DNA from 3 places in the Stutzerimonas marianensis genome. Region 2 is predicted to be linked to each of the others. Evidence: predicted binding sites of a transcription regulator. Region 2 holds the regulator's gene; each other region holds the start of a gene.
The links. Region 2 encodes FliA, which starts transcription of late flagellar genes. Its sites were predicted from a motif close to CTAAAGTTTNNNNNNNNNNNGCCGNTAA; they were not measured.

Region 1 (9,681 bases), on a different contig from region 2:
CAGGACCGAAAAGTGCCGTTAGTCGTGCGTCGATGTTGTGCAACGCCTGGCGAGTCCCCCGGGATGGCTGGGCTTGAGCGGTTTCGTCAAACGGGTTGCTGACTTCCAGATTCAGCACCCCATCGACGTAATCCGCCTTCACGCAGACCAGCCCGCCGTCGATACGTGGCTGAATTCCGTGAATCAAGGCATTTTCCAACAGGGGCTGCAAGGTCAGTTGCGGGATCGGCAGGTCATCCGGCACACCCGCGACCTGCCAATCGACGCGCAGGCGGTCACCGAGGCGATATTGCTCGATGGCCAGGTAGCGGCGCGACAGCTCCAGCTCATCGGCCCAGGGCACCAGCGTCCCCGGGCGCGCAAGACTGGCGCGAAACAGATCGGAAAGATCGAGAACCGCCTGCTCGGCCTTGCCCGGATCGGTCGCCACCAGGCTGGCGATGCTGTTCAGGCTGTTGAACAGGAAATGCGGCCGAATGCGCGCCTGCAACGACTCGATCCGCGCCTTGAGTTCGGCCTGCTCCTGCCGCCGCCACTGGCTTTGCAAATAGAAATAGCGCAGCAGCAAACCCGACATGATCAGGCTGATCAAGGCATGGCGCAGGTACAGGTTGACCTCGCCAGCACGGGTCAAGGGACCGCCAAGCTGGTAGATGTCCGCCACGGCCGTGCACGCCAGCGTCAGGCCGACCACCAGCGCGCAACAGGCGAGCCCGGCCAGCCAAGGCGGCAGCTTCGCCAGCAGCGGGCGCAGCTGGCAGGTCGTTCCGGCCGAGAGCAGCATCACCCACTGCACGAACAGTGACGTCAGCGCCAGGCGCATCCAGTTGAACCCCGGCTGCATCGGCTCGGCCAGTACCAGCACCAGGACCAGCAACTCGGCCAGCAACACCAGGCCGAGCAGCGCGTCCGGCTGGCACAGCTCGGGAACGAAGAAGTCATCGGCAAGGGGCGCCGGCCGCGTTCGATCAGGTTTTCTTGTTCGCATGTTCAGAGTTCCGCGCCGCGAAGGCGCAACGCAAGGTGAGCCCGGCAAGGCGGATGCCCGCCGTGGCGCAGCCGCAGGCCAGTCTATCGACTCGGCGCGATCAGAAGGTGACGAGCGGTCGCCAGTTCCACCCTTTGGCAGTTATGCATCCGCCCGTATCGGCCGATAAGGACTTCTACGGATGACTCGCCATGGCGCATGATGGCGTAATGATTGCATCGCTACCCCCGATACGTTACCGCTACCGCTGCCCTAGGAGTATTGCCCCGTGCTGCTGTTTTCGTCGCTGCGTAGCCGCTTGCTACGCCCGGTAGTCCTGACACTGTGCGGCGCCGTTCTGGTGCAAGTCCTGGTTGCACTGGCCTTGACCCGGAGCACCATCGACGGGCTCGAACAGGACATCGAGCAAAGCCTGGGCGAGGATTCGGCGCGCCTGCTGCACGCGCTGCGTTCGGCAGATGCCGAAGTCCGGGGTGGCATTACCAATCTGGCCGAGCGCATGACCGGTGACCTGTCCCAGGGGCTGACGCAGCAGTTGACCGAAGAGCAGAAGCAGCTGAAAGACGTGCTGGAACGCCATCTCAAACAGTCCGGAGACGACCTCGCCACGCTGCTTGCTGGCGTTGCGCCGGCAGCGATCTGGGACAACGACGTACCGGCGCTAACCGAGTTCGTCAGGATGGCTCACCGCAACCCGGCGGTCGTCTTCGTCGTCTATTTCGATGCCAATGGCAACCAGCTCACCCGCCACCTGAACCGCCAGGATCCCCGAGTCAAGGCACTGCTGGACAAGGGCACCGGTCGCACCGCGTTCGACAAGGTACTGTCGGCCGCCGAGAACGACCCGACGCTCTATCTCGCCAAGACTTCGATCAACCCCAAGGGCGCGGACATCGGTCAGGTGATCCTCGGCTTCTCCACCTCCGCGGTGAGCACCGAACTGGCAGCCTTCGACAGCCGCTTCCAGGCCCTTGTCGCTGGCGGAGCCAAGCTGGTGGAGGCCGGCCTCGCCACCACCGCCAACGACAGTGCGAAGATCATGGCGTCAGGCCTGGCCGCTGCGACGGAAGTGGCGCAAAGCATCGAGTCCAATAGCCAGGAGGCCGTAGAGCGTTCGGCTTCGGCGCTGCTATGGAAAATCAGTGTCGCCCTCGCCGTCACCGGCGCGCTGCTCCTGCTCGCCGTCACCTTGGTGCTTGGGCGTCAGGTACTGCGCCGGCTGGGCCTGCTCAGCACCGCACTGCGCGGCCTCTCAGCCGGCCACGGCGATCTTACCCAGCGCGTCGAGATCCACAGCGCAGACGAGGTGGGTGAAATGGCTGACGCGGTCAACGTATTCCTGGCCAAGCTTCAGCCGATCGTCCAGGAAGCACGCCACATCGCCGTCCAGACGGGGGCGGAAATCGACACCCTGGGCAACCGTAGCCGCGCTGCTGCAGCCGCCGCCGAGCGGCAACGTGACGAAGTCGCCGGAAGCCTGCAGGCGCTGGCCGACATGACCCAGCGCGCGCAGGACGAAAGCCGAGCCATGCAGACCGCACTCGATCAGGTCGCCTCGATTCGCAAGGCGGCGGTCGATAACGAGGCGATTTCAGAGCAGGTGGGACGGACAATCGAGGCGCTTGGCGGTGGCGTACAGACGAGTGCTTCGGTGATCGAAAAACTGGCCAAGCAGAGCGAGCAGATCGAGGTGGTGCTGACCGTGATTCAGGGCATCGCCGAGCAGACGAATCTGCTTGCGCTGAACGCTGCCATCGAAGCCGCTCGTGCTGGCGAAAGCGGCCGTGGATTCGCCGTGGTGGCCGATGAGGTGCGAGCGCTCGCCAGCAAGACTCAGCAGTCTACCGGCGACATCCAGGCGCATATCGAAAGCCTGCAACGGGGCGCAAGAGACGCCGTCTCGGCAATCGACACCGCTGGCAAGCAAGCCGAAAGCGGCCTGGTTTCCCTGGGCAGCAGTCGCGACCTTCAGCGCGCATTGCAGGCCGCCGTCGAGCAAGTGCATCAGGTCGTAAGGGAGGCGACCCAGGGCGCGAAACAACAAGCCGGCACCGCAACGGCCGTGCGCGAGCGGGTCGAGGTCATCCTCACCGAAGCCGAGCGCGCTGCCGAAGCGGTGACTGCAACGGCGGCCAGCGGGAAAGCGCTGGGCGTGCTCGCGCAGAGGCTCGAGGCCAGCCTCGGACAGTTCAAGGCCTGATAAAGCCGCTCGCTGCGGAGCGCCAACACGGAAGCGGCGCGTAACCCTGTTATTATTCGGGCCCTTCAATTTGCCCATCGATTCAGCGAGCGCATACATGAGCACCGACAAGACCAACCAGTCCTGGGGCGGCCGTTTCAGCGAGCCCGTCGACGCCTTCGTCGCCCGATTCACCGCCTCCGTCGAGTTCGACAAGCGCCTCTATCGCCACGACATCATGGGCTCCATCGCCCACGCCACCATGCTCGCCAAGGCCGGCGTGCTGACCGATGCCGAGCGCGACCAGATCATCGCCAACCTGAAGGACATCCAGGGCGAGATCGAGGCCGGCACCTTCGACTGGCGCGTGGACCTGGAAGACGTGCACATGAACATCGAGGCGCGCCTGACCGACCGCATCGGCATCGTCGGCAAGAAGCTGCACACAGGCCGCAGCCGCAACGACCAGGTGGCCACCGACATCCGCCTGTGGCTCCGCGACGAAATCGATATGATCCTCGGCGAAATCACCCGTCTTCAGCAGGGTCTGCTGGGTCTCGCCGAAGCCGAAGCCGACACCATCATGCCCGGCTTCACCCACCTGCAGACCGCCCAGCCGGTGACCTTCGGCCATCACCTGCTGGCCTGGTTCGAGATGCTCAGCCGCGACTACGAGCGCCTGGTCGACTGCCGCAAGCGCACCAACCGCATGCCGCTCGGCTCGGCCGCACTGGCCGGCACCACCTACCCGATCCAGCGGGAAGTCACCTGCGAGCTGCTGGGTTTCGAAGCGATTTCCGGCAACTCGCTGGACGGCGTCTCCGATCGCGACTTCGCCATCGAATTCTGCGCCGCCGCCTCCGTGGCGATGATGCACCTGTCGCGCTTCTCCGAAGAGCTGGTGCTCTGGACCAGCGCCCAGTTCCAGTTCATCGACCTGCCGGATCGTTTCTGCACGGGCAGCTCGATCATGCCGCAGAAGAAGAACCCGGACGTGCCCGAGCTGGTACGCGGCAAGACTGGGCGCGTATTTGGCGCGCTGGCAGGCCTGCTAGTGCTGATGAAGGGCCAGCCGCTGGCGTACAACAAGGACAACCAGGAAGACAAGGAACCCCTGTTCGACGCCGCCGACACCCTGCGCGACTCGCTGCGCGCCTTTGCCGACATGGTCCCGGCGATCAAGCCCAAGCGCGAAATCATGCGTGAAGCGGCGCTGCGCGGCTTCTCCACAGCAACCGATCTGGCCGACTACTTGGTGCGTAAGGGCCTGCCCTTCCGTGATTGCCACGAAATCGTTGGCCATGCGGTGAAGTACGGCGTGCAGACCGGCAAGGACCTGGCCGAGATGACGCTGGACGAGCTGCGCCAGTTCAGCGACCAGATCGGCGATGACGTCTTCGCCGTGCTGACCCTGGAAGGCTCGGTCAACGCCCGCGACCATATCGGCGGTACCGCCCCGGCGCAGGTGCGCGCTGCTGTTCAGCGCGGCCGCGAGCTGCTGGCCCAGCGCTAACCCGCCGTCTGTCGGAGCGAGCTCGCTCGCGAAGAGGGCCGCTCCGAAGTCCGTTCGCGAGCAAGCTCGCTCCTACAGGAAAGAGATCCCCATGCCCCTGACTATCCGCCCCGCCACCCGCGCAGACGCTGACCTCATCCTGCGCTTCATCACCGAACTGGCGATCTACGAGCGTGCCGAACACGAGGTGAAGACGGACGCAGCGGGTATCGAGGCGAGCCTGTTCGGCGACGACGCAACAGCCCACGCCTTGATCTGCGAGCGCGACGGCCAGCCGATCGGCTATGCGGTGTACTTCTTCAACTACTCCACGTGGCTCGGCCGCAACGGCCTGTACCTCGAAGACCTCTACGTGACGCCCGAGGCGCGCGGCACCGGCGCCGGCAAGGCGCTGCTCAAGCACCTGGCCCGTATCGCGGTGAGCCGCGGCTGCGGCCGTTTCGAATGGGCAGTGCTGGACTGGAACGAGCCGGCCATTCAGTTCTACCGCTCGCTTGGCGCCCGGCCACAGGATGAGTGGACGACCTACCGCGTGACTGGCACGGCCCTCCAGGCGCTTGCCGAAGAACCCTGACAGCCAGCGGGAACTCCCGGCCACGCGGCGGCGACCAACGCAGGTATCGTCGAAAAAGCCGCAAGCTGATGGCCGACCTCAAAACGCTATTGCTCAACCGGGACACCGAGGTTGCGGAAGTCTTCGAGTCCGCGAAGGAACGGCTGAGTTTCTATCGCTCGGAAATCCACTTCGAGTCGACGCTGCTGGCCAGCCGTACCAGCAGCTATCTGTCGTCGCAGTCATTCCTGATGATCGCCTTCGCCTCTTCCATGGCCAATACCAATCCTGAATGGGGCAGCCTGTTCCGCCTCGTCGTGCCCAGCCTGCTGGCCGCGCTCGGGCTGATCACCTCGCTGCACGCCGTGCCGGGCATCCGCGCCAGTTACGATGTCATCGAACGCTGGCATCGCAAGCAGGCCGAACTGTTGCAAACCGAAGGCAGTGCCGCGCTGCTGAGCAACCACCAATCGGCGCTGTTCGGTGAGGGCGACAATCCGGCCGGTGGCGAACGCTACAAGCGCACCCTGCTCTTCTCGCTGCGCACGCCCATCATCTTCGGCAGCGTCTGGGCATTGCTGGGTGCTTTCTGCATCGTGCTGTACGTGGTGGGCGTCGACTGATCAGAGCCAATCGCGGAACTTGAACCAGGCGTAAGGGATGATTGCCGAGACCACCATCATGCCGAGCGCCATGGGGTAGCCGAGCAGCCAGCCCAGCTCGGGCATGTGCTCGAAGTTCATCCCGTAGACGGTTCCGACCAGGGTCGGTGGCAGAAACAGCACCGCGGCGATGGAGAACACCTTGATGATGGCGTTCTGCTCGATGTTGATCAGGCCCAGCGTTGCGTCGAGCAGGAAGGCAATGTCGCCGAGCAGGCGCGCCTGGTGCTCGCCGAGCGAGCGAACATCGCGCTCGAGCGCCTTGAGCGAGCCCTTGGCGACGCCGTGCCGAGAATCGTCGGCATGCAGGCGGTAGAAGGCCGTCAGGCGGCTCGCGCTGAACAGGCTTTCGCCCAGTTGCGACAGCAGTGACCGATGCTGACCCAGCTGCTGGATGACCTGTTGCAGGTCGGTACGCTGCGTCTTGCGCTCATCGAACACCCGTCGCGAAAGCGCCTGTAATTGGACCTGGACACTTTCGAGCACATCAGCGATGCGGTCGACGACCGCGTCGGCCAGGCCGACGAACAGCGGGTGACTGGAGGTCAGGGCCGACGGCTGCCGCGTTATCTTCGACTCGAACTGGCGAAACGCGCTGAGCTCGGCATAGCGCACGGTCACCAGGCAGCGGGGCGTCAGCACGAAGGTGAGCTGGGCATTTTCCGGGCGGCGATCGGCGATCCCCATCACCACCGTCGTGGTCATGAAGATCGCGCCGTCCTCATCGTAGAAGCGCGAGGAGTCCTCGATCTCGGCCAGCTCTTCGCGGGTGGGGATATCGACGCCCACCGCTGCCTCGACAAGCCGCTCTTCCTGCTGGTCGGGCGAGAGCAGGTCGACCCACACCACATTGTCCGGCAGTGCGTCGAGGGTATCGACGACCTGCCGAGCCAGTGCGCCATTTTCGAGACTGTAAATCGTGATCATCGCGGCAGTCGTGCTCCGAAAGAAAGGCCAGAGAAGAGATAGAAACCGGCCCAAGCGAAGCGTTCAAGCCTTTGGGTTGTATGACGCGGGTAGGTCGAGTCCAATACACCGGACACGCATACGAGGACACGCATCATGACGCAAACCGATTCGAATGACGACGAAGCCTTCGCCGAGCAGGCGCTCGTCCAGGCGATTGAAAACCAGCTCGAAGCGGGCGAGCCTGCCGCTGCTCAAGCGGTGCTGAACAAACTGACACTGGTGGGCTACGAGCGTGAGGAGTCGCTGAAGCTGATGGCCCTGGTGCTGGCCCACGAGATTCGGCAAATGCTCGACGAGGATCGTCCATTCGATGGCGAACGCTACGAGCAGCACCTTCGCGACCTGCCTGAACTGCCGGACTAGAAGCGCTCGCCAAGCAGTTGGCCGTCAAGCAACTACACTTGCCGAACCGGGCCAAGGCCCAGCCACCGAGATGCGAACATGGCGTATACACCCGAACTGGTAGCCGAGCTGGAAATCCTTCGACTGTTCAACCTCGACAACTCGCTCGAGGGCCTCAAGGTGCACCATGACGCGAGCCGGGAAGCCGTCGCGGCAGCGCAGCGCCTCCATGCCAAAGGTCTGACGACCCAGCCGGACGGCGGCTACCTCACCAGCCTGGGCCGTGACGCCGCCGAGCACGCACAGGTGCTGCTGACGATTCTCTCCGACAGCGTGCCCGCCTGACCGCGAGCCGCTGGCTCCAGCGGAACCGAGCTGCGCCGCGCGCCGCAGCTTCGCTTTCCCGTCCTGCCAGGCGACGTGGTATTTTCTGCGTGCATGACCCTACACTCATCGGACAACCCATCCGTGCCCCACGATTTCGCATGAGCCTGTACCAGGAAATCCGCCCCGTTCTCGAAGAAGGCATCGACCGCAAGGAACTCGCTGCATTGCGCGCCCGCTTCCTTGCCGTCAACTCGGGGCGCCTGGAGCGCGCTCGGCTGGGCATGTCCGCACGGCAGCAGGCGGTGCTGCGGCTGCTGCCGCTGCTGTTTCACGTCAACCATCCGATCCTGCCGGGCTATGTATCCGGCACGACGCCAGCGGGCGTCTCGGGCTACGAGCCCGATCCGGACACCCTCGCTGAAGCCCAGCGTCTGAGCCGCTCGTTCACCTACCGGGCGGTGCGCGGCAAGCCGGCTCAGCCGATCCATGGGTTGTTCCTCATGGGCAGCCTGGGCACTGTGGCGCAGGACGAGCACAGCGACCTGGACGTCTGGGTTTGCCATGCCCCTGGCCTGGCCGAGTCGCAGCTCGACGAGCTTGCGCGCAAATGCGCCCAGCTCGAGACCTGGGCCGAAGCGCAGGGCTGCGAGGCGCACTTCTTCCTCATCGACCCGGACCGTTTCACGCAGGGCGCTCGCGACGCCAAGCTGACCTCTGACGACTGCGGCACGACTCAGCACTACCTGCTGCTCGACGAGTTCTACCGAACGGCGATCTGGCTTGGCGGGCGCACCCCTCTGTGGTGGCTGGTGCCCGATTACGAGGAGCACCGCTACGAAGCCTATGCCGCCACGCTGCTGGACAAGCGTTTCGTACGCAGCGAAGAGGTACTGGACCTGGGCAACCTGGGAAGTATCCCGACCGGCGAGTACCTCGGAGCCGGGCTGTGGCAGCTGTACAAGGCCATCGAGGCGCCCTACAAGTCATTGTTCAAGCTGCTGCTGGTCGAAGCCTACGCCAACGACTACCCGCACATTCGCTGCCTGAGCCTGGACTTCAAGCGCGCCGTCTACGCCAACCGACTCGAGCTCGACGAACTCGACCCCTACATCGTCGCCTACCGGCGGATCGAGCAATACCTCGTCAACCGAGCCGATCACGAGCGCCTGGCCCTGTTACGGCGTTGCCTCTATCTGAAGATCAACAAACCCTTGAGCCGAACACCTACCGGGCGCAGCAAGAGCTGGAAGCATTGCCTGCTCGAACGCCTGACCGCCGACTGGAAGTGGGACGGCCGACAGTTCGTCCAGCTCGATGGCCGCAGCCAGTGGAAGGTGCGTCGTGTCGTCGAGGAGCGCCGGGCGCTGGTCAACGAACTGACCTATGGCTACCGCTTCCTGTGCGAATTCGCTCGCCGGCAGCAGATCACCTGCAGCATCAACGGCCGCGATTTCGGTGTGCTAGGCCGGCGCCTGCACGCAGCCATCGAACGCAAGGCCGGCAAGATCGAGGCGATCAACCTGGGTATCGCCCCGGACCTGGCAGAACACAGCCTGACCCTGGTGCAGGGTTACGATGCGGCCGACGACGTGTCCTGGGCGCTGTACGAAGGCAGCCTGAACGCCCGCCGACTCAGCGACTTCTCGCCGCTCAAACGCTCGCGAGAGCTGATACCGCTGCTTGCCTGGTGCCACCGCAACGGCGTTATCGACGTCTCCACACACGTTGCCGTGCATCCAGGCGACAGTGGCCTGACCGAAGGCGAACTCTTCGCTCTGCTGACCGAACTGAGGCAGGCGCTGCCGATGCCGCCGCAGACAGTCCCTGACGAAGCCCTGCTCAGCCCGGCGATGCCAGTCCGTGTGCTCTTGCTGATCAATGTCGGTGTCGACCCGCTCAGCCCGGCGCAACCGCTCTCGTTCGACGAACTGTCCGATTCGTTGGGGCTGGGCTCGTCGCCTGAACACCTGGTGCTGAGCATCGACCAGCTGACCCTCAACAGCTGGGGCGAGCTCATCGCCACCCGCTACGAAAACCCGGCACCCCTGGCCGATTGCTTGCGCGACTACCTGCAGGCGCTTCCCGCCCAAGGCGCGCGGCCGAACCTGCAGGTGCGCTGCTTCCGGAATGCCGGTGTGTCCCTGGCGA
Region 2 (9,681 bases):
TGACGAGCGCAATGCCACCGAGCATGTCGATGCGGGGCGGAAAGAAAATCCAGCGAACGATCGACATCGCCCGCATGAAAACGGACATCGGTGTCTGCAGCAGCACGGCGCCGAGCGTCCCGCCCAGCACGATCAATGCAGCAGGCCCGTTGAGCAGGGCGGAAGCATGGCCGCCCTCGAGAAAGTTACCCCCGACGATGGCGACGAATGCCAGAACCAGCCCGATGAGGCTGAGTACATCCATCAGATACAGGCCTCGCTCAGGTGCCGGCCGATCTCGTCGAGGCCATAGACCGCATCGCTGAGGTTCGCCTTGGCGACGGCCATGGGCATGCCATAGATCACGCAGCTCGCCTCATCCTGGGTCCAGACCTGACTGCCACTCTGCTTGAGCATGCGCGCGCCCTCGCGCCCGTCGGCGCCCATGCCGGTCAGGACCACGGCCAGAACCTTGTCCTGATACGCCTTGGCCGCAGAGCCGAAGGTCACGTCGACACAGGGGCGATAGTTGAGCCGCTCATCCCCCGGCAGGATACGAACCGCGCCGCGGCCGTCGACCATCATCTGCTTGCCACCCGGCGCCAGCAACGCGAGCCCCGGCCGCAACAGGTCGCCATCCTCGGCTTCCTTCACCTGGATCTTGCAGAGTTTGTCCAGGCGCTCGGCGAAGGCCTTGGTGAAAGCCGCCGGCATGTGCTGAATGAGCACGATGGGCGCCGGAAAGCTGGCCGGGAGTTGGGTCAGAACGCGTTGCAGCGCCACAGGTCCGCCTGTGGAAGTGCCAATGGCCACGAGCCGATAGGCCTTGCGGCGCGGTGCCGGCGAACTGGAAGCCGGTGCCGGCTGCGCATGTCCGGTTGCCGCTGGGGACGCCGTGGTGTGGCGCGTCGAAACCGGCGCGGTGCGGCTGGACAGCGAGGGCGACGTGCTAGACGTGCCGAGATGGCTGCTGTAGCGGCGGTTGCTGCGCGCGATGGTGTGGATCTTCTCGCACAGCAACTGCTTGACCTTGGCCGGGTGGCGAGAGATGTCCTCGAAGTTCTTAGGCAGGAAATCCACCGCGCCGGCATCAAGCGCATCGAGGGTCACCCGTGCGCCTTCGTGCGTAAGCGAGGAGAACATCAGGACCGGCGTTGGGCAGCGCTGCATGATCTGCCGTACCGCTGTGATGCCGTCCATCATCGGCATCTCATAGTCCATGGTGATGACGTCAGGCTTGAGCGCCTGCGCCTGGTCGATCGCCTCGCGGCCGTTGGTCGCGGTACCAACCACCTGGATGTTCGGGTCTGCCGAGAGAATTTCCGAGACCCGGCGCCGGAAGAAGCCGGAGTCGTCGACGACCAGAACCTTGACTGCCATAAAACACTCCTAGCGACAGCGGCCCCGCAGGAGCCGCCGCCCAGATGATCAGACCCGGCGCGCGTAGCGCTTGAGCATGCTGGGAACGTCGAGGATCAGCGCGATCCGGCCGTCGCCCGTGATGGTCGCGCCGGACATGCCAGGCGTGCCCTGCAGCATCTTGCCCAGCGGTTTGATCACGACTTCCTCCTGGCCGACCAACTGGTCGACGACGAAGCCGATGCTCTGGTTGCCGACGCTGAGGATCACCACGTGCCCCTCGCGCTGCTCCTCGTGCTCGGCGCCCTGAACCAGCCAGCGCTTGAGGTAGAACAGCGGCAGGGCCTTGTCACGCACGATGACGACTTCCTGCCCGTCGACCACATTGGTGCGCGACAGGTCGAGGTGGAAGATTTCGTTGACGCTGACCAGCGGGAAGGCGAACGCCTGGTTGCCCAGCATCACCATCAGGGTCGGCATGATCGCCAGAGTCAGCGGGACCTTGATCACGACGCGCGAGCCCAGCCCCTTGGTGGAGAACACGTTGACCGTGCCGTTGAGCTGGGAGATCTTGGTCTTGACCACGTCCATCCCAACACCGCGCCCCGACACGTCGGAGATCTCCGACTTGGTCGAGAATCCCGGAGCGAAGATCAGGTTGTAGCACTCCAGATCGCTCAGGCGATCGGCGGCATCCTTGTCCAGCATGCCCTTCTCCACCGCCTTGGCACGCAGGATGTTGGCATCCATGCCCTTGCCGTCGTCGGTAATCTGCAGAAGGATGTGGTCGCCCTCCTGCTCGGCGGACAGCACCACACGTCCGGTGCGCGGCTTGCCGGCGGCTTCCCGCTCTTCGGGCGTCTCGACGCCGTGGTCGACGGCGTTGCGCACCAAGTGCACCAGCGGATCGGCCAGTGCCTCGACGAGGTTCTTGTCCAGGTCGGTCTCTTCGCCGACGAGCTCCAGGTTGATTTCTTTCTTCAGGCTGCGCGCCAGATCGCGAACCAGGCGCGGGAAACGGCCGAACACCTTCTTGATCGGTTGCATGCGCGTCTTCATCACCGCGCTCTGCAGGTCGGCCGTGACCACATCCAGATTGGACACGGCCTTGGACATGGCTTCATCGCCGCTGTTGGAACCCAGGCGGACCAGGCGGTTACGGACCAGTACCAGCTCGCCCACCATGTTCATGATTTCGTCGAGCCGCGCCGTGTCCACGCGCACGGTGGTTTCCGCCTCGCTGACCGGCTTCTCCGGCGCCGGCGCTGCCGCAGGTTTGCTGGGCGCGGCAGACGCGGCCGGCTTGGCTGGAGCGGCCTTTTCAACCGGTTTGTCCGACGCGGCGGCCGCTGGCTTGACCGCGGCCTTCGCGGTCGGAGCGGTGGCGACTACTTCAGGTTCGAACTTGCCCTTGCCGTGGAGCTGGTCGAGCAATGCCTCGAATTCGTCGTCGGAGATGTTGTCCCCGGCCGGCGCTGCAGCTTCGGGTTCGACCGGGGTAGCCGACGCCTGGGGCGCCTCGGCGAACTGACCCTTGCCATGCAACTGGTCCAGCAGCGCTTCGAACTCCTCGTCGGTGATTTCATCGCTGGCCGGCTGGGCGGACGTAGACACTGCCTCGGCGGACGGTTCGGTGCCGGTCGCGGTCGCAAACTGGCCTTTGCCGTGCAACTGATCCAAAAGCGATTCGAATTCTTCGTCGGTGATCTCATCACCGCTAGCCGCGGCCGGGGCCTCCGCTGCCTCGTCGAGTGCGCCGAGGAACTGCTCGAACTCGCTGTCCGCGTTCACAGGCTCGGGGGCGGGCTCGGCCGCCACGGCAACCGGTTCGGCAGCGGCCGGCGCAGCAGAAGCCGGCTCGGCCAGGCGCGACAGTGCCGCCAGCAGCTCCGGCGTGGCAGGCGTAATCGCGGTACGTTCACGCACCTGACTGAACATTTCGTTGACGGAGTCCAGTGCCTGCAGCACGACGTCCATCAATTCCGAGTCGACGCGACGCTCACCCTTGCGCAGGATGTCGAAGACGTTTTCGGCGATGTGGCAGCACTCGACCAGTTCATGCAACTGGAGGAAACCCGCACCACCCTTTACCGTATGGAACCCGCGAAAAATCGCATTGAGCAAGGCTGCGTCATCGGGGCTGCTCTCCAGCTCCACCAGTTGCTCTGACAATAGTTCGAGAATCTCGCCGGCCTCTACCAGGAAATCCTGGAGGATTTCTTCATCGGCGTCGAAGCTCATATTTCACATCCCCTAAAAGCCCAGGCTCGAAAGCAGATCGTCGACATCGTCCTGCCCGGATACGACATCCTCACGTATATCGGCATGCATCTGCGGACCTTCACCGTGGGAAGGGCCTTTTTCTAGTTTTTTTCGTTCCTGCTCTGCGCGCAGCTCTTCGCGGTCGTGCTGGATACCCGCGACGCGATCGACCTGGCCGGCCATCAGCACGAGATTGAGCAGGTTGCTTTCGAGTTCGGTGATCAGTCGCGTGACTCGCTTGATCACCTGACCGGTCAGGTCCTGGAAATCCTGAGCAAGCATGATCTCGCTGAGGTTCTCCGACAGCTGGGTCCCGTCGTTCATGGTCCGCTGCAGGAACTGATCGAGCCGCTTGACCAGGTCACGAAACTGCTCGGCATTCATGTCGCGGCGCATGAAGCGCTGCCAATCGGCGGTCAGGCTCTGTGCCTCGTAGCTGACGTAGTTGACCAACGGCGCGGATTCCTCGACGAGGTCCATGGTCCGGTTGGCCGCCTTCTCCGTCATTTCCACGACATAAGACAGCCGGTCGGTTGCATCGGTGATCGGGGACGGGTCGCCCCCCGTCGCACAGGTGTCCATCTCCAGTTTGACGATGGCGTTGTGCAGTTCCCGGGTGAGCTTGCCGACTTCCTGATACAGCCCCTGGTTCCGAGCCTGGTTGAGCTCGTTGAACATCTGGGCCGCTTCTTCGAATCGGCCCTGCTGGAGGCTTTCGATCAATTGGGGTGCGTGAGCCTTGAGCGTCGCTTCGAACTCCGCCAGGCTTTGGTCTGCTTGCGTCATAGTGCCCTCGCGGCGTTACTTCAGCCGTTGACGCGCTCGAAGATCTTCTCGATTTTCTCTTTGAGTACCTGAGCCGTGAACGGCTTGACCACGTACCCGTTAACACCGGCCTGCGCGGCCTCGATGATCTGGTCACGCTTGGCCTCGGCCGTCACCATCAGCACCGGCAGGTGCTTGAGGCGGTCGTCCGCACGCACCGCGCGCAGCAGGTCGATGCCGCTCATGCCGGGCATGTTCCAGTCAGTGACGAGGAAATCGAAACTGCCGCTCTTGAGCATAGGCAGTGCAGTGGTGCCATCATCCGCCTCGGCGGTGTTGGTGAAGCCCAGATCGCGCAAGAGGTTCTTGATGATCCGTCTCATCGTCGAAAAGTCGTCGACGATGAGGATTTTCATGTTCTTGTCCAAGTACACCTCCGTAAATCCCGAAATCCCAGAACCTGCTCAGGGTCTGTTGCGGGCTTCGTTCATGAAGCTCGCCCAGAGCAGTTTCTATTCGCGTTTTCTTGAGAACCGACCTATCGAGCGCGCCATTCGCCGAGACGGGCCCGCAGGCGCGCCGCACACTGGCTGTGCAGCTGACTGACCCGTGACTCGCTGACGCCCAGAACCTGGCCGATTTCCTTCAAATTCAACTCTTCGTCGTAATACAGCGACAGCACCAGCTTTTCACGTTCGGGCAGATTGGCGATCGCATCGGCCAGGGCCTGCTGGAAACGCTCGTCCTCGAGATCACGAGACGGTTCCGGATGTGCACTGGCGGCATCTTCACCGAACTCCCCGTGCTCGCCTTCGGTCAGCAGATCATCGAAGCTGAACAGGCGGCTGCCCAGGGTGTCGCCCAGAATGCCGTAGTACTCATCGAGACTCAATTTAAGTTCGGCCGCAACCTCATGATCTTTAGCGTCGCGTCCGGTTCTGGCCTCGATTGCGCGTATCGCTTCGCTCACCATCCTCGAATTGCGGTGCACCGAACGCGGCGCCCAGTCGCCCTTGCGGACCTCGTCGAGCATGGCGCCACGAATGCGAATGCCCGCGTAGGTCTCGAAACTCGCCCCCTTGCCGGAGTCGTACTTCTTCGACGCCTCGAGCAGGCCGATCATGCCGGCCTGCATCAGATCGTCGACCTGCACGCTGGCCGGCAGCCGCGCCAGCAGGTGATAAGCGATGCGCTTGACCAGCGGGGCGTACTGCTCGATGAGCTGGTACTGGGAGTCTTTAGCCACTTTGGTGTTGTACATAACCGATTCCAGCCGCTGTCAGTCGTGTGCGTTTGCGGTGGGCCTGACCAGGCGCTCCACAAAGAACTCAAGGTGGCCACGCGGGTTCGCCGGCAGCGGCCAGGTGTCGATCTTCTGCGCGATGGCCTTGAACGCCAGCGAGCATTTGGCTCGCGGGTAGGCCTCGTAGACCGCGCGCTGTTTCTGAACGGCCTTGCGAACCGCCTCGTCGTAGGGAACCGCGCCGACGTACTGCAGGGCGACGTCAAGAAAACGTTCAGTCACCTTGGTCAGCTTAGCGAATAGATTGCGTCCTTCCTGCGGGGCGTGCGCCATGTTCGCCAGCACCCGGAACCGGCTGATGCCGTAGTCGCGGTTGAGCAGTTTGATCAGCGCGTAGGCGTCAGTGATCGACGTCGGCTCGTCGGTGACGACCAGCAGGACCTCCTGCGCCGCCCGCACGAAGCTCACGACACCGTCGCCGATGCCGGCGGCCGTATCGATGATCAGCACGTCGATGTCGTTGCCGATTTCGCTGAAGGCCTGAATCAGACCGGAATGCTGCATCGGCGACAGCTGCACCATGCTTTGCGTGCCGGACGCGGCGGGCACGATGCGCACGCCGCCCGGCCCCTGGATCATGACATCGCGCAGATCACAGTCACCGGCGATCACGTCCGCCAGGGTGCGCTTGGCCGTCAAGCCGAGCAGCACGTCGACGTTGGCCAGGCCAAGGTCGGCGTCGAGCAGCACGACACGCCGACCGAGGTCGGCCAGCGCCAAGGAAAGATTGACCGATACGTTGGTCTTGCCGACGCCACCTTTGCCGCCGGTCACTGCAATAACCTGTACGGGATGAATACCCATCATCAAACGCCTATATCTTGCTGGGGCCCGCAGGCCATCGATGCGTTCAGCCCGAACGCGTCTAGTGTTTCGCTCTCACGCAGCGCCCTGTTCATCCCGCCCTCCGCGAAGATCCGTTGTACAGGCCGGAGAACATGTCAGCCATCGTTTCCTCGCTGGGCGACTCTTCGGATTGCAGACTCACCGCCCGGCTGACCAGTTGATGCGTCCGTGGCAGCTGGAGATCCTCTGGAATGCGCGGACCGTCGGCGAGGTAGGCAATCGGTAGATGCTGGCTGATGGTCAGCCCGAGCACGTCGCCCAGAGTACCCGCCTCGTCAAGTTTAGTCAGGATGCAGCCCGCCAGCCCGCAAGGCCGGTAGTGATGCCAGGCCGCCTTCAGCACCTGGCTCTGGCTGGTCGCCGCGAGCACCAGATAGTTCTTCGAACGCACGCCCCGATCGGCCAATGCCTGAAGCTGCAGGCGCATCATCGGATCGCCCGCCGGCAGACCGGCGGTGTCGAGCAGGATCAGCCGCTTGCGCGCGACCGGCTCCAGGCTCTTGCTCAGCGGCTGGCTCGGGTCGATCTGGATCACCGGCACGTTGAGGATACGGCCCAGAGTCTTGAGCTGTTCCTGAGCGCCGATACGGTAGTTGTCCATGCTCGCCAGGGCGATGCTCTGCGCGCCGTGCTTGAGGACATGGCGTGCGGCGAGCTTGGCCAGGGTCGTGGTCTTGCCGGCGCCGGCCGGGCCGACCAGGGCAATCACACCGCCCTCTTCCAGCGGCTCGTGCTTGGTCACCTTGATCGACTGGGCCAGGTGCGCCAACAGCATGCGCCAGGCCTGACGCTGATCGCTGATCGCGGCCACCTTCTCCAGCAGCCCGCGCGACAGGTCCGCCGGCAGGCCGAGGCGCTGCAGGCGACGCCACAAGCCGGCCTGCTGCGGGCGACGATTCTGCTCGTGCCCCCAGGCCAACGACCCGAGCTGCACTTCGATCAGCTCCCGCAGCCCCTGCAATTCGGACTGCATGGCCTCGACGGCACGCGAGTCGAGTGCCGATGCTGCCATCGCGGCAGCAGGCGCAACGGCAGGCTTGGCGCTCGCGGCAGGTTTCTCGTCAAGCAACTGACGGTCGCGTGCCGGCTCCGTGTGCGGCGCGCTCAGTTCGGCATGCGCGTTGGCGATACGGGTCTGAGTCTTGCGCAGCTCCGCCTCGAGCGCCGGATTCGGCTGCTTGGGCGCCACCGCCTCCATCGGATAATCGAGCACGGCCGTCAGCTCGACGCCACCGGCCACACGGCGATTGCCAGTGATCACGGCATCAGCGCCCAGCTCGTCACGAATCATCTTCATGGCGATACGCATGTCGGCTGCGAAGAAACGTTTGACCTGCATGGCCTGTACCCTCGGTTAATTCTGACCCACCGTCGAAACGATGGTGACCTGCTTGTTATCCGGTATTTCCTGATAGGCCAGGACATGAATGTTGGGGACTGCCAGCCGGGCGAATCGCGAGAGCATCGCGCGGACCGGGCCGGCCACCAGCAGGATCGCCGGCTTACCCATCATTTCTTGACGCTGTGCCGCATCTACCAGAGACCGTTGCAACTTTTCGGCCATTCCCGGCTCGAGAAGAATGCCATCTTCCGAACCCTGTCCGGCCTTCTGCAGGCTATTGAGCAATATCTGTTCCAACCTGGGTTCAAGCGTGATCACAGGCAGCTGCGGCTCAAGCCCCACAACGTTTTGCACGATTGCGCGGGACAGCGCGACCCGCACGGCCGCCACCATCGCGGCGGGATCTTGACTCTTGGTGGCCACGTTCGCGATGGCTTCGGCGATGGTGCGGATGTCGCGGACCGGTACCTGCTCCTGCAGCAGCGCCTGCAGCACCTTGAGCAGTGTCGACAGCGAGATCATCCCCGGCACCAGTTCCTCCGCGAGCTTCGGCGAACTCTTGGCCAGCAGCTGCATCAGCTGCTGGACTTCCTCATGCCCGAGCAGCTCGTGCGCATGCTTGTGCAGGACCTGGTTGAGGTGCGTAGCGACCACGGTGCTCGCATCCACCACGGTGTAGCCGAGCGACTGCGCCTGGTCGCGCTGACTGGCCTCGATCCAGACCGCCTCCAGCCCGAACGCCGGGTCCTTGGCGGCGATGCCGTTGAGCGGGCCGAACACCTGCCCGGGGTTGATCGCCAGCTCGCGGTCGGGATAGACCTCGGCTTCAGCCAGGCTCACTCCCATCAGCGTCAAGCGATAAGCGTTGGGCAGCAGATCGAGGTTGTCGCGGATGTGCACCGACGGCATCAGGAAGCCGAGGTCCTGCGACAGCTTCTTGCGAACCCCCTTGATACGGGCCAGCAACTGGCCGCCCTGGTTGCGATCGACCAGCGGAATCAGGCGATACCCCACTTCCAGGCCAACCATGTCGACGGGCGTCACGTCGTCCCAGCCGAGTTCCTTGGTCTCCGCGGCGCGCTGGGCGGGCAGCGTTTCCTGCTGTTTCTGAACCTCCTGCTCGGTTTTCGCCTTGGCCTGCTTCTGACGGTGCCAGATCCAGTAGGCCCCACCGGCTGCCACGGCGCCAAGTCCGAGAAAGGACATGTGCGGCATGCCGGGGACCAGGCCCATGGCGATCATGATGCCTGCCGACACCGCAAGAGCCTTCGGCGAGGCGAACATCTGGCGGTTGACCTGCTGGCCCATGTCTTCGGAGCTGGTCACGCGGGTCACCATGATCGCCGCGGCGGTCGAGAGCAGCAACGAAGGGATCTGCGCAACGAGGCCGTCACCGATGGTCAGCAGCGCATAGACCTGACCGGCTTCACTGAAGCTCATGCCATGTTGCGCCATGCCGATGCCCACGCCACCGATCAGGTTGATGAACAGAATCAGCAGACCGGCGATGGCATCGCCGCGCACGAACTTGCTGGCACCATCCATCGAGCCGTAGAAATCGGCTTCCGAGGCCACCTCGACCCGGCGCTGCTTGGCTTCGACCTGATCGATCAGGCCGGCGTTGAGGTCCGCATCGATCGCCATCTGCTTGCCCGGCATGGCGTCGAGGGTAAAGCGCGCGCTTACCTCGGAGATGCGCCCGGCACCTTTGGTGACCACGACGAAGTTGATGATCATCAGGATCGCGAACACGACGATACCGACAACGTAGTTGCCGCCGATCACCACGTTACCGAAGGCTTCGATCACATGGCCTGCCGCGGAG
Region 3 (9,681 bases), on a different contig from region 2:
GCATGAAATGGCGATACTCGCCCTTGTCGGCGGCCTCGGCGCCCTCGTGGTATTGCACGCTTTCGCGCTCGACCGGCTGGCCTTCGACATTCCAGATCTGCACGCTGTCACGGCGGATCTCGGCGATGTCGCCTTCTTCCAGGTACATGAAACGGTCGGTCACCTGGCGCAAGGCCAGCTGGTCCGACGCGAGGAAGTTCTCGCCCATGCCTAGACCGATTACCAGCGGGCTGCCACTACGCGCCGCAAGCAGACGATCCGGTTGCTGAGCGCTGACCACCGCCAGGCCATAGGCACCATGGAGCTCCTTGACCGCGGACTTCAGCGCGACGGCAAGATCGCCGAACTCGCCCAGCTTGTGGTGCAGCAGGTGAACGATGACCTCGGTATCGGTATCGGACAGGAACACATAGCCCATGCCCTTGAGCTGGTGGCGCAGCGCTTCGTGGTTTTCGATGATGCCGTTGTGCACGACGGCCAGGTCGTCACCGGAAAAATGCGGGTGCGCGTTACGTTCACAAGGCGCGCCATGGGTGGCCCAGCGGGTATGGGCAATGCCGAGCCGGCCAGTGATCTGCTCCTGCTGCTGAGCCGTCTCCAGCTCGGCGACCTTGCCCGAACGGCGCAGGCGATGCAGCGTGCCCGAGGCATCGAGGACGGCGATGCCGGCGCTGTCATAGCCTCGGTATTCCAGGCGCTTGAGCCCTTCGAGCAGAATTGCGGTGATGTTGCGTTCGGCGACGGCGCCAACGATGCCACACATGGTCAGGTCTCCTGATGGGTTTCAACGGCCACGCAGATCAGCTTGACGCCGCGGGCCTGAATGCTCGAGCGCGCCTCGTCAGTGAGGCGATCGTCGGTGATGAGGGTGTGAATCCGATTCCAGGGAAGTTCCAGATTGGGGATGCGCCGGCCGATCTTGTCCGACTCGGCCAGTACGATCACTTCGCGCGCCACCTCGGCCATCACACGCGAAAGGCCAAGCAGTTCGTTGAACGTCGTGGTGCCGCGCTGCAGGTCGATGCCGTCGGCACCGATGAACAGCTGGTCGAAATCATAGGAGCGCAGGACCTGTTCGGCCACTTGCCCCTGGAAGGATTCGGAGTGTGGGTCCCAGGTTCCACCGGTCATGAGCAGCGTGGGTTCGTGCTCCAGCTCGCGCAGCGCGTTGGCGACGTTCAGCGAGTTGGTCATGACCAGCAGACCATGCATGCGGCCCAGGTGCGGAATCATCGCCGCGGTGGTGGTGCCGCTGTCGATGATGATGCGGGCATGCTCGCGGATGCGGTCGACAGCCGCACGGGCGATGGCCTGCTTGTATGGCGATACAGGGAGCGCGGTGTCGCCGATCAGTTCCTGCGGCAAGGGCACTGCGCCACCGTAGCGACGCAGCAGCAGGCCGTTCTTTTCCAGCGCGGCGAGGTCCTTGCGGATGGTGACCTCGGACGTCTCGAAACGCCCGGACAATTCATCGACACTCACCTCGCCCTGCGCATTGAGCAGGGCAAGAATGGCGTGACGACGTTGCGGTGTGTTGCGTTTCGACATTGATAAGTTTCGATTCGAAAGAAAGTGCGCGAATCAAAACCTAATCTGCGGCAGCCGTCAACGGCTAGTCGGTGTTACACCCGAAAATAGCTCATCAGGCTCTGCTGATGATTAGCCAACTGGTTGAGCGCCTGGCTGACCCGTGCCGACTCGTCGGCCTGACCGGACAGCGACTCGGTCACGTCGCGGATGCCCGCGACATTTCGGTTGATCTCTTCGGCCACGGCGCTCTGCTGCTCGGCCGCACTGGCGATCTGCAGGTTCATGTCCGAGATCACAGCGACCGCATCACCGATTCGACGCAGCGCAGCGACCGCTTCTCCGACCTGCCCCACGCTGCCCTGGGCCTGGCTGTGGCTGTCCTGCATCGCCGACACCACCTCGCGGGTGCCGTTTTGCAGGCGCTCGATGACCTGGCGAATTTCCTCGATGGATTCCTGGGTCCGCTTGGCCAGGTTTCGAACTTCATCGGCAACCACCGCGAATCCGCGGCCGGCCTCCCCGGCACGCGCCGCTTCGATGGCCGCGTTGAGCGCCAGCAGATTGGTTTGCTCGGCGATCGCGCGGATGACCTCGAGCACTGATCCAATCTGCTCGCTGCTGGCGGCGAGGCCCTGGACCTGGGTCATGGCGTGAGTGAGTTCGCCGGCCAGGCTGTCGATGCTCTGCGTCGTGGCGTCGATCACGCTGAGTCCATCGTGGGTCGCCTGGTCGGCACCTCGCGCCGCTTCGGCGGCCTGGGCCGCATTGCGCGCCACGTCCTGCGCCGTGGCGCTCATTTCCTGCGAAGCCGTGGCCACCTGGTCGACCTCGCGGAACTGCTGCTGCATCCCGGCGCTGGTCTGGCTGGCAATCACAGCGGACTGATCCGCACTGCTGCGTGCATCCTGCACCGAGCGCTTGACGTCGGCGATGGTCGGCTGGAGCTTGTCGAGAAAGCGGTTGAACCAGCCCGCCAGCGCACCCAGTTCATCTTCACGGGCATAACTGAGCCGTCGGGTCAGATCGCCCTCACCGCTGGCAATGTCCTTGAGCATGGCCGCCACACCCTCGATCGGGCGTGTCACGCCGCGCGCGGTCATCCACATCAGCCCCAGGCCCAACAACACCGCAGCCAGGCCGATGACCAGCGCGGATACGCTGTCGTCCCGGCTCTGCTCTTGCAGCTGCTGTTCCAGCCGCAATGCCGGGCCGAGGAGCACCTGCCGCGGCACTTCCAGCAGCACCGCCCAGGCAGGCAGACCCGGGATTGGCGCGACCGGCTGCAGCACGCGCAACATGTCACCGTTCTCCAACAAGGCGTTCTGCCCTGCCGCCACGGCCGCGCCGATGGCCTGGGCATCGTCGGAAAACGCCTTGTCCATGGGCTGGCCGAGCTGTTGAGGGTCACGGCTGTGTCCGGCCAGCAGCTTGGCCGGGCTTATGACGCTCAGATGGCCCTGCCCCTGATAAAGCTGCTGGTGCGCCTGCTGGCTGAATTGCTGTAGCGAAGCGAGGCTGATGTCGACGCCGACCACCCCGATGACCTTACCCTCCTCGATCATCGGCAACGCAACACTGGTCATCAACAGCTTTTGGCCTTCGACCTCGTCGAAATAGGGGTCGAGCAGACAGACTTTGGCGGTATCGCGCGGGCAGCTGTACCAGGCGTTGTAGGGCGCACCGCTAAGGCCCGGGGTGGTATCGGCGAGCGTCTGCTCGTCCATGGTTTCGTAGCTGAGCTCACCGGGCTTGCGCTGAGACCAGTACAGAGAGAACCGCCCGGTGTCGTTGCCGCCCATTTCCCCGTTGCCAATGAACATGCCGTCCTTGTCATCCAGTGCATCGGTTTCAAAAATCACATACAGACCGATCAACTCGGGATTGGCCTGCAGAGCCTTCTTGATCTGGTAATGGAGATCTTCACGGACCTCGAAGGCATTGGCCATGCGCTCGATGGATTGCTCGCGCAGGGACAGCACCTGACGAACGAAACCCTGCCCGTACTGGTAGGCCGCGTTGAACTGGCGCTCGATACGCAAGGCCTGCGCCTGGCCACGGGCCTGCAGATTGTTGCGCGCCGACTCCTCCAACATGCTCCCGCTGGCCGCACTGACCAGCGCCACGGCCTGACGCGACTGGTAGAGCGAGGCACTGACCAGCAGACCGACGATAAGCAGCAGGCAAAGGCCCGCCAGCAGCGTGATTTTCCACTGAATGGAGAGGCGGTTGAGGGAGGGCATGGACGTATCCTTTATGGTTATGCCCCATTGCATCGGCCAGACGTACGATCTCTTGAGCCGATTCCCTCATCCAAAGGCCAGGTTTCGTATCAGCGCCCCGAACAGGCTACTTGCGTATTTTTTGCGGACGCGTCCAGCCTTGAATCAGCGCCTGACGCGCTCGCCCGAGGGCAAGCGTGCCAGGCGGTACGTCTGCCGTGATGACCGATCCGGCGCCAGTGGTCGCGCCGTCACCCAGCGTCACCGGTGCGACCAACGAGCTGTTGGACCCAATGAAGACGTCCTCGCCCATGACCGTGCGGGACTTGTTGGCGCCGTCGTAATTGCAGGTAATGGTGCCCGCGCCGATGTTGCTCCGCGCACCGATCTCGGCGTCTCCCAGATAGGCCAGGTGTCCGGCCTTGGCGCCCTCGCCCAGGCGCGCATTCTTGACCTCGACGAAGTTGCCAACATGCGCATGCGCGGCAAGCACCGCCCCAGGTCGCAGGCGGGCAAAGGGCCCACAATCAGCCCCCGCACCGAGTTCGGCGCCTTCGAGATGGCTGTTGGCCTTCACGTGCGCGCCGCGGCGCAGCACACTGTCGCGGATCACGCAGTTCGGGCCGATCTGGACGCCGTCCTCGATAACCACCTCACCCTCGAGAATGACGTTGACGTCAATCGTCACATCGCGGCCGACCGTCACCCTGCCGCGCAGGTCGAAGCGCGCCGGATCGCGCAAGGTCACGCCCTGCGCCATCAACCGACGGGCCGCACGCTGCTGGTAGTGACGCTCGAGCTCGGCGAGCTGGATGCGGTCGTTGGCCCCCTGGACCTCCATGGCATCGAGCGGCTGCTCCGTGGCCACGGCCAGGCCGTCGGCCACGGCCATGGCGATCACGTCGGTCAGGTAGTACTCGCCCTGGGCATTGCTGTTGGACAGACGCCCCAGCCAGTCCCCCAGACGCTCGCCCGGCACCGCGAGAATGCCGGTATTACCCTCCCGGATGAGCTTCTGCTGTGTGGAGGCGTCCTTGTGTTCAACGATGGCCTGAACCCGACCGTCTTCACCCCGCACGATACGGCCGTAGCCGGTCGGATCAGCCAACTCGACCGTCAGCAGGGCCAACTGCTCGGGACCAACCTGCTGCAGCAAACGTTCGAGTGTATGGGTTTCGATCAACGGCACATCACCGTAAAGGATCAGCACCCGCTCGGCCGACAGGGCTGGCAGGGCCTGAGCCACGGCATGCCCGGTGCCCAGCTGCTCGGTTTGCATCACGAAACTCACATCCTCCGCCGACAGGCGCTCCCTGACCTGCTCGGCGCCATGCCCGATCACCACATGGATGGCGGTCGGCGACAGCGCGCGTGCGGTGTCGATGACATGACCGAGCATGGATTGACCAGCCACTGGATGCAGCACCTTGGGCATGGCCGAACGCATGCGAGTGCCCTGGCCGGCGGCGAGAATGACGATATCGAGAGACATGGAAGATCCTGAGCAATCGTGACCCGGGGGTCGAACCTGTTGGCTGGAAAAGAAAAAGGGTAGCCAAGGCTACCCTTTTACTCACGCGCGATGAAGCGAACGAACGATCAGCCGCGGCCGTACTTCTTGCGCAGCTGCTCGATGGTACGCAGCTGAGCCGCTGCCTCGGCGAGACGCGCAGACGCCGAACCGTAGTCGAAATCGGCGCCCTTCTCGTGCAGCGCCTTCTCGGCCGCCTTGACCGCCTCCTGCGCGGCCGCCTCGTCGATGTCCTTGGCCCGCGTAGCGGTATCGGCCAGGACCTTCACCATGTTCGGCTGAACCTCGATGAAGCCGCCGGAAATATAGAAGATGTCTTCCTCACCGCCCTGCTTGATCACACGCACCGGACCGGGCTTGAGATCAGTCAACAAGGGGGCATGGCCCGGCAGGATGCCCAGATCACCCAGGTGACCGTGAGCGACGACCATCTCCACCAGCCCCGAGAACAGCTCTTCTTCCGCGCTGACGATGTCACAGTGGACTGTCATAGCCATACTTATGCCTCGGTAATCAGCCTGCCCTTCGACATGGGCCGAAGGACGGGCTTATTGGCGCCCGCGAACGGGCGCGCCAGTTACAGTTTCTTGGCTTTCTCGATGGCTTCGTCGATGCCGCCAACCATGTAGAACGCCTGCTCCGGCAGGTGATCGTAGTCGCCAGCGAGAATGCCGGCGAAGCCACGGATGGTTTCCTTCAGCGGCACATACTTGCCCGGCGAGCCGGTGAAGACTTCGGCCACGAAGAACGGCTGGGACAGGAAGCGCTGGATCTTACGTGCACGGGATACCAGTTGCTTGTCCGACTCGGACAGTTCGTCCATGCCGAGAATCGCGATGATGTCCTTCAGCTCCTTGTAGCGCTGCAGCACGTACTGAACACCACGGGCGGTGTCGTAGTGCTCCTGACCGATCACGTTCGCATCCAGCTGGCGCGATGTGGAATCGAGCGGATCGACCGCCGGGTAGATACCCAGGGAAGCGATGTCACGCGACAGAACCACGGTGGCGTCCAGGTGGGCGAAGGTGGTCGCCGGGGACGGGTCGGTCAGGTCGTCCGCAGGAACGTATACGGCCTGAACGGAGGTGATCGAACCGCTCTTGGTCGAAGTGATGCGCTCCTGCAGAACGCCCATTTCCTCGGCCAGGGTCGGCTGATAACCCACCGCGGACGGCATACGCCCCAGCAGTGCCGATACTTCGGTACCGGCCAGGGTGTAACGGTAGATGTTGTCGACGAACAGCAGAACGTCCTTACCTTCATCGCGGAACTTCTCGGCCATGGTCAGGCCGGTCAGTGCAACGCGCAGGCGGTTTCCTGGCGGCTCGTTCATCTGGCCGTAGACCAGGGCGACCTTGTCCAGGACGTTGGAGTCCTTCATCTCGTGATAGAAGTCGTTACCTTCACGAGTACGCTCACCCACACCGGCGAACACGGAGTAACCACTGTGCTCCATCGCGATGTTACGGATCAGCTCCATCATGTTTACGGTCTTGCCGACACCAGCACCACCGAACAGACCGACCTTACCGCCTTTGGCGAACGGGCAGACCAGGTCGATAACCTTGATGCCGGTTTCCAGCAGCTCGTTGCCACCAGCCTGCTCGGCATAGCTCGGCGCCGCGCGGTGGATGCCCCAGCGCTCTTCTTCACCGATCGGGCCGGCTTCGTCGATGGGGTTACCCAGGACGTCCATAATGCGGCCCAGAGTGGCAGTGCCCACCGGTACCGAAATGGCCGCGCCAGTGTTGCTGACATCCAGGCCACGCTTGAGGCCTTCGGTCGAACCCATGGCAATGGTACGGACGATGCCGTCGCCCAGCTGCTGCTGGACTTCCAGGGTGGTTTCGGCGCCAGTGACCTTCAGCGCGTCATAGATGTTCGGTACCAGATCGCGCGGAAATTCCACGTCGATAACGGCGCCGATGATTTGAACGATACGTCCGCTACTCATGTTTGGTTCCTCTGAATATTTGAACCGTTCTTAAACCGCGGCAGCGCCGCCGACGATTTCCGAAATTTCCTGCGTGATCGCAGCCTGACGGGCCTTGTTGTAGACCAGTTGCAGGTCGCTGATCAGCTCACCGGCATTGTCGGTCGCGTTCTTCATGGCGATCATCCGGGCGGCCTGTTCGGCAGCACCGTTCTCGACCACGGCCTGGTAGACCTGGGACTCGACGTAGCGTACCAGCAGCGCATCGAGCAGCAGCCGTGCGTCAGGTTCGTACAAGTAGTCCCACTGTCCTTTTGGCGCGGCCTGATCGTCACTGGCCGCCAACGGTAGCAGCTGCGCTACGGTCGGCTTCTGCGTCATGGTGTTGATGAACTTGTTCGACACCAGATAGAGACGGTCCAGACGGCCTTGATCGAAAGCATCCAGCATGACTTTGACGCTGCCAATCAGATCGTTGATCGACGGCTCTTCGCCAAGCCCGTTCACGGCGGCGACGACGTTGCCACCAAAGCTGCGGAAGAAGCTCGCACCCTTGTTACCGATCACGCACAGGTCGGCCTCGACATTACTGTCGTGCCACTCCTTCATGTTCTTGATGAGCGCCTTGAACAGGTTGGTGTTCAAGCCACCGCACAGGCCACGATCGGACGACACGACGATGTAACCGACACGCTTGACCGGTCGCTCGACCATGAACGGATGGCGGTATTCCGGGTTGGTATTGGCCAGGTGGCCAATTACCTGCTGGATCCGCTCCGCATAAGGACGGCTGGCAGCCATGCGCATCTGTGCCTTGCGCATCTTGCTGACCGCCACCTTTTCCATGGCGCTGGTGATCTTCTGCGTGCTTTTGATGCTCGCAATCTTGCTGCGAATCTCTTTTGCGCCTGCCATTTGACACCTATCGCGTTAGCAGGCGGGAGCCTCGCGGCTCCCGCTGCGGCTTACCAGGACTGGGTGGCCTTGAACGACTCGATGCCGGCCTTGATGCCCGCGTCGATCTCGTCGTTGAAGTCGCCCTTCACGTTGATCTTGTCCAGCAGAGCGGAATGCTCGTGGCGGAAGTAGGCGATCAACGCCTGTTCGAAGGCACCCACCTTGGCGACCTCGATGTCCTGCAGGTAGCCACGCTCGGCGGCATACAGCGACACCGCCATCTCGGCGATCGACATCGGCGCATATTGCTTCTGCTTCATCAGCTCGGTGACGCGCTGACCATGCTCGAGCTGCTTACGGGTCGCTTCGTCCAGGTCAGACGCGAACTGCGCGAACGCCGCCAGTTCACGGTACTGAGCCAGGGCGGTACGGATGCCACCGGAGAGCTTCTTGATGATCTTGGTCTGCGCGGCGCCACCAACACGGGATACCGAGATACCGGCGTTGACCGCCGGACGGATGCCTGCGTTGAACATGGACGACTCGAGGAAGATCTGACCGTCGGTGATGGAAATCACGTTGGTCGGAACGAACGCGGAGACGTCGCCGGCCTGGGTCTCGATGATCGGCAGAGCGGTCAGCGAGCCGGTCTTGCCGGTCACAGCGCCATTGGTGAATTTCTCGACATACTCTTCGGAAACGCGCGATGCACGCTCCAGCAGGCGGCTGTGGAGATAGAACACGTCACCCGGGTAGGCTTCACGTCCCGGCGGACGGCGCAGCAGCAACGAAATCTGGCGATAGGCCACGGCTTGCTTGGACAGATCGTCATAAACGATCAGCGCGTCCTCACCACGGTCACGGAAGTACTCGCCCATGGTGCAGCCGGCATAGGGTGCCAGGAACTGCAGCGCAGCCGATTCGGAAGCCGAAGCAGCGACGATGATGGTGTTCTCCAGGGCACCGTGCTGTTCCAGCTTGCGCACCACGTTGGCGATGGTCGATTGCTTCTGGCCGATCGCGACGTAAACGCACTTGATGCCGCTGTTGCGCTGGTTGATGATCGCGTCGATCGCCAGCGCGGTCTTGCCGATCTGGCGGTCGCCGATGATCAGCTCGCGCTGACCACGACCGACCGGGATCATGGCGTCGACCGACTTGTAGCCCGTCTGTACCGGCTGGTCGACCGACTTACGCCAGATCACGCCCGGCGCGACCTTCTCGACCGCGTCGGTGGCCTGAGCGTTAACCGGGCCCTTGCCGTCCACCGGGTTGCCCAGCGCGTCGACGACGCGGCCCAGCAGCTCCGGACCGACCGGTACTTCCAGTACCCGGCCAGTGCATTTGGCACTCATGCCTTCGGTCAGACTCTGGTAGTTGCCGAGCACGACGGCACCGACGGAGTCCTGCTCCAGGTTCAGGGCCATGCCGTAGACGCCGCCAGGGAACTCGATCATCTCCCCGTACATCACGTCGGCCAGGCCGTAAATGCGCACGATACCGTCGGATACGCTGACGACGGTGCCTTCGTTGCGCGCTTGAGCGGCTACATCGGTACTGCCGATGCGCTG

Region 1: a site for FliA is predicted at 1,195-1,222, ahead of MST27_RS22800 (methyl-accepting chemotaxis protein). Genes of this name have one in related genera too.
Region 3: a site for FliA is predicted at 3,800-3,827, ahead of MST27_RS22820 (methyl-accepting chemotaxis protein). Genes of this name have one in related genera too.

Annotation. Positions count from the first base shown of each region.
Region 1 is NZ_JALGRD010000008.1:133,939-143,619, forward strand. Features, by position in the region: gene MST27_RS15120 (sensor histidine kinase) at 1-988, opposite strand, end outside; gene MST27_RS22800 (methyl-accepting chemotaxis protein) at 1,257-3,188, shown strand; gene argH (argininosuccinate lyase) at 3,286-4,680, shown strand; gene MST27_RS15135 (GNAT family N-acetyltransferase) at 4,772-5,254, shown strand; gene MST27_RS15140 (hypothetical protein) at 5,323-5,856, shown strand; gene MST27_RS15145 (magnesium transporter CorA family protein) at 5,857-6,822, opposite strand; gene MST27_RS15150 (hypothetical protein) at 6,958-7,227, shown strand; gene MST27_RS15155 (TIGR02647 family protein) at 7,306-7,551, shown strand; gene MST27_RS15160 (class I adenylate cyclase) at 7,692-9,681, shown strand, end outside.
Region 2 is NZ_JALGRD010000002.1:176,692-186,372, forward strand. Features, by position in the region: gene MST27_RS03850 (flagellar motor protein) at 1-244, opposite strand, end outside; gene MST27_RS03855 (protein-glutamate methylesterase/protein-glutamine glutaminase) at 244-1,359, opposite strand; gene MST27_RS03860 (chemotaxis protein CheA) at 1,408-3,579, opposite strand; gene MST27_RS03865 (protein phosphatase CheZ) at 3,592-4,386, opposite strand; gene MST27_RS03870 (chemotaxis response regulator CheY) at 4,407-4,781, opposite strand; gene fliA (RNA polymerase sigma factor FliA) at 4,904-5,626, opposite strand; gene fleN (flagellar synthesis regulator FleN) at 5,645-6,472, opposite strand; gene flhF (flagellar biosynthesis GTPase FlhF) at 6,564-7,853, opposite strand; gene flhA (flagellar biosynthesis protein FlhA) at 7,869-9,681, opposite strand, start outside.
Region 3 is NZ_JALGRD010000014.1:18,359-28,039, reverse strand. Features, by position in the region: gene glmS (glutamine--fructose-6-phosphate transaminase (isomerizing)) at 1-763, opposite strand, end outside; gene MST27_RS20545 (DeoR/GlpR family DNA-binding transcription regulator) at 766-1,548, opposite strand; gene MST27_RS22820 (methyl-accepting chemotaxis protein) at 1,623-3,770, opposite strand; gene glmU (bifunctional UDP-N-acetylglucosamine diphosphorylase/glucosamine-1-phosphate N-acetyltransferase GlmU) at 3,877-5,241, opposite strand; gene MST27_RS20530 (F0F1 ATP synthase subunit epsilon) at 5,349-5,777, opposite strand; gene atpD (F0F1 ATP synthase subunit beta) at 5,858-7,234, opposite strand; gene atpG (F0F1 ATP synthase subunit gamma) at 7,265-8,128, opposite strand; gene atpA (F0F1 ATP synthase subunit alpha) at 8,179-9,681, opposite strand, start outside.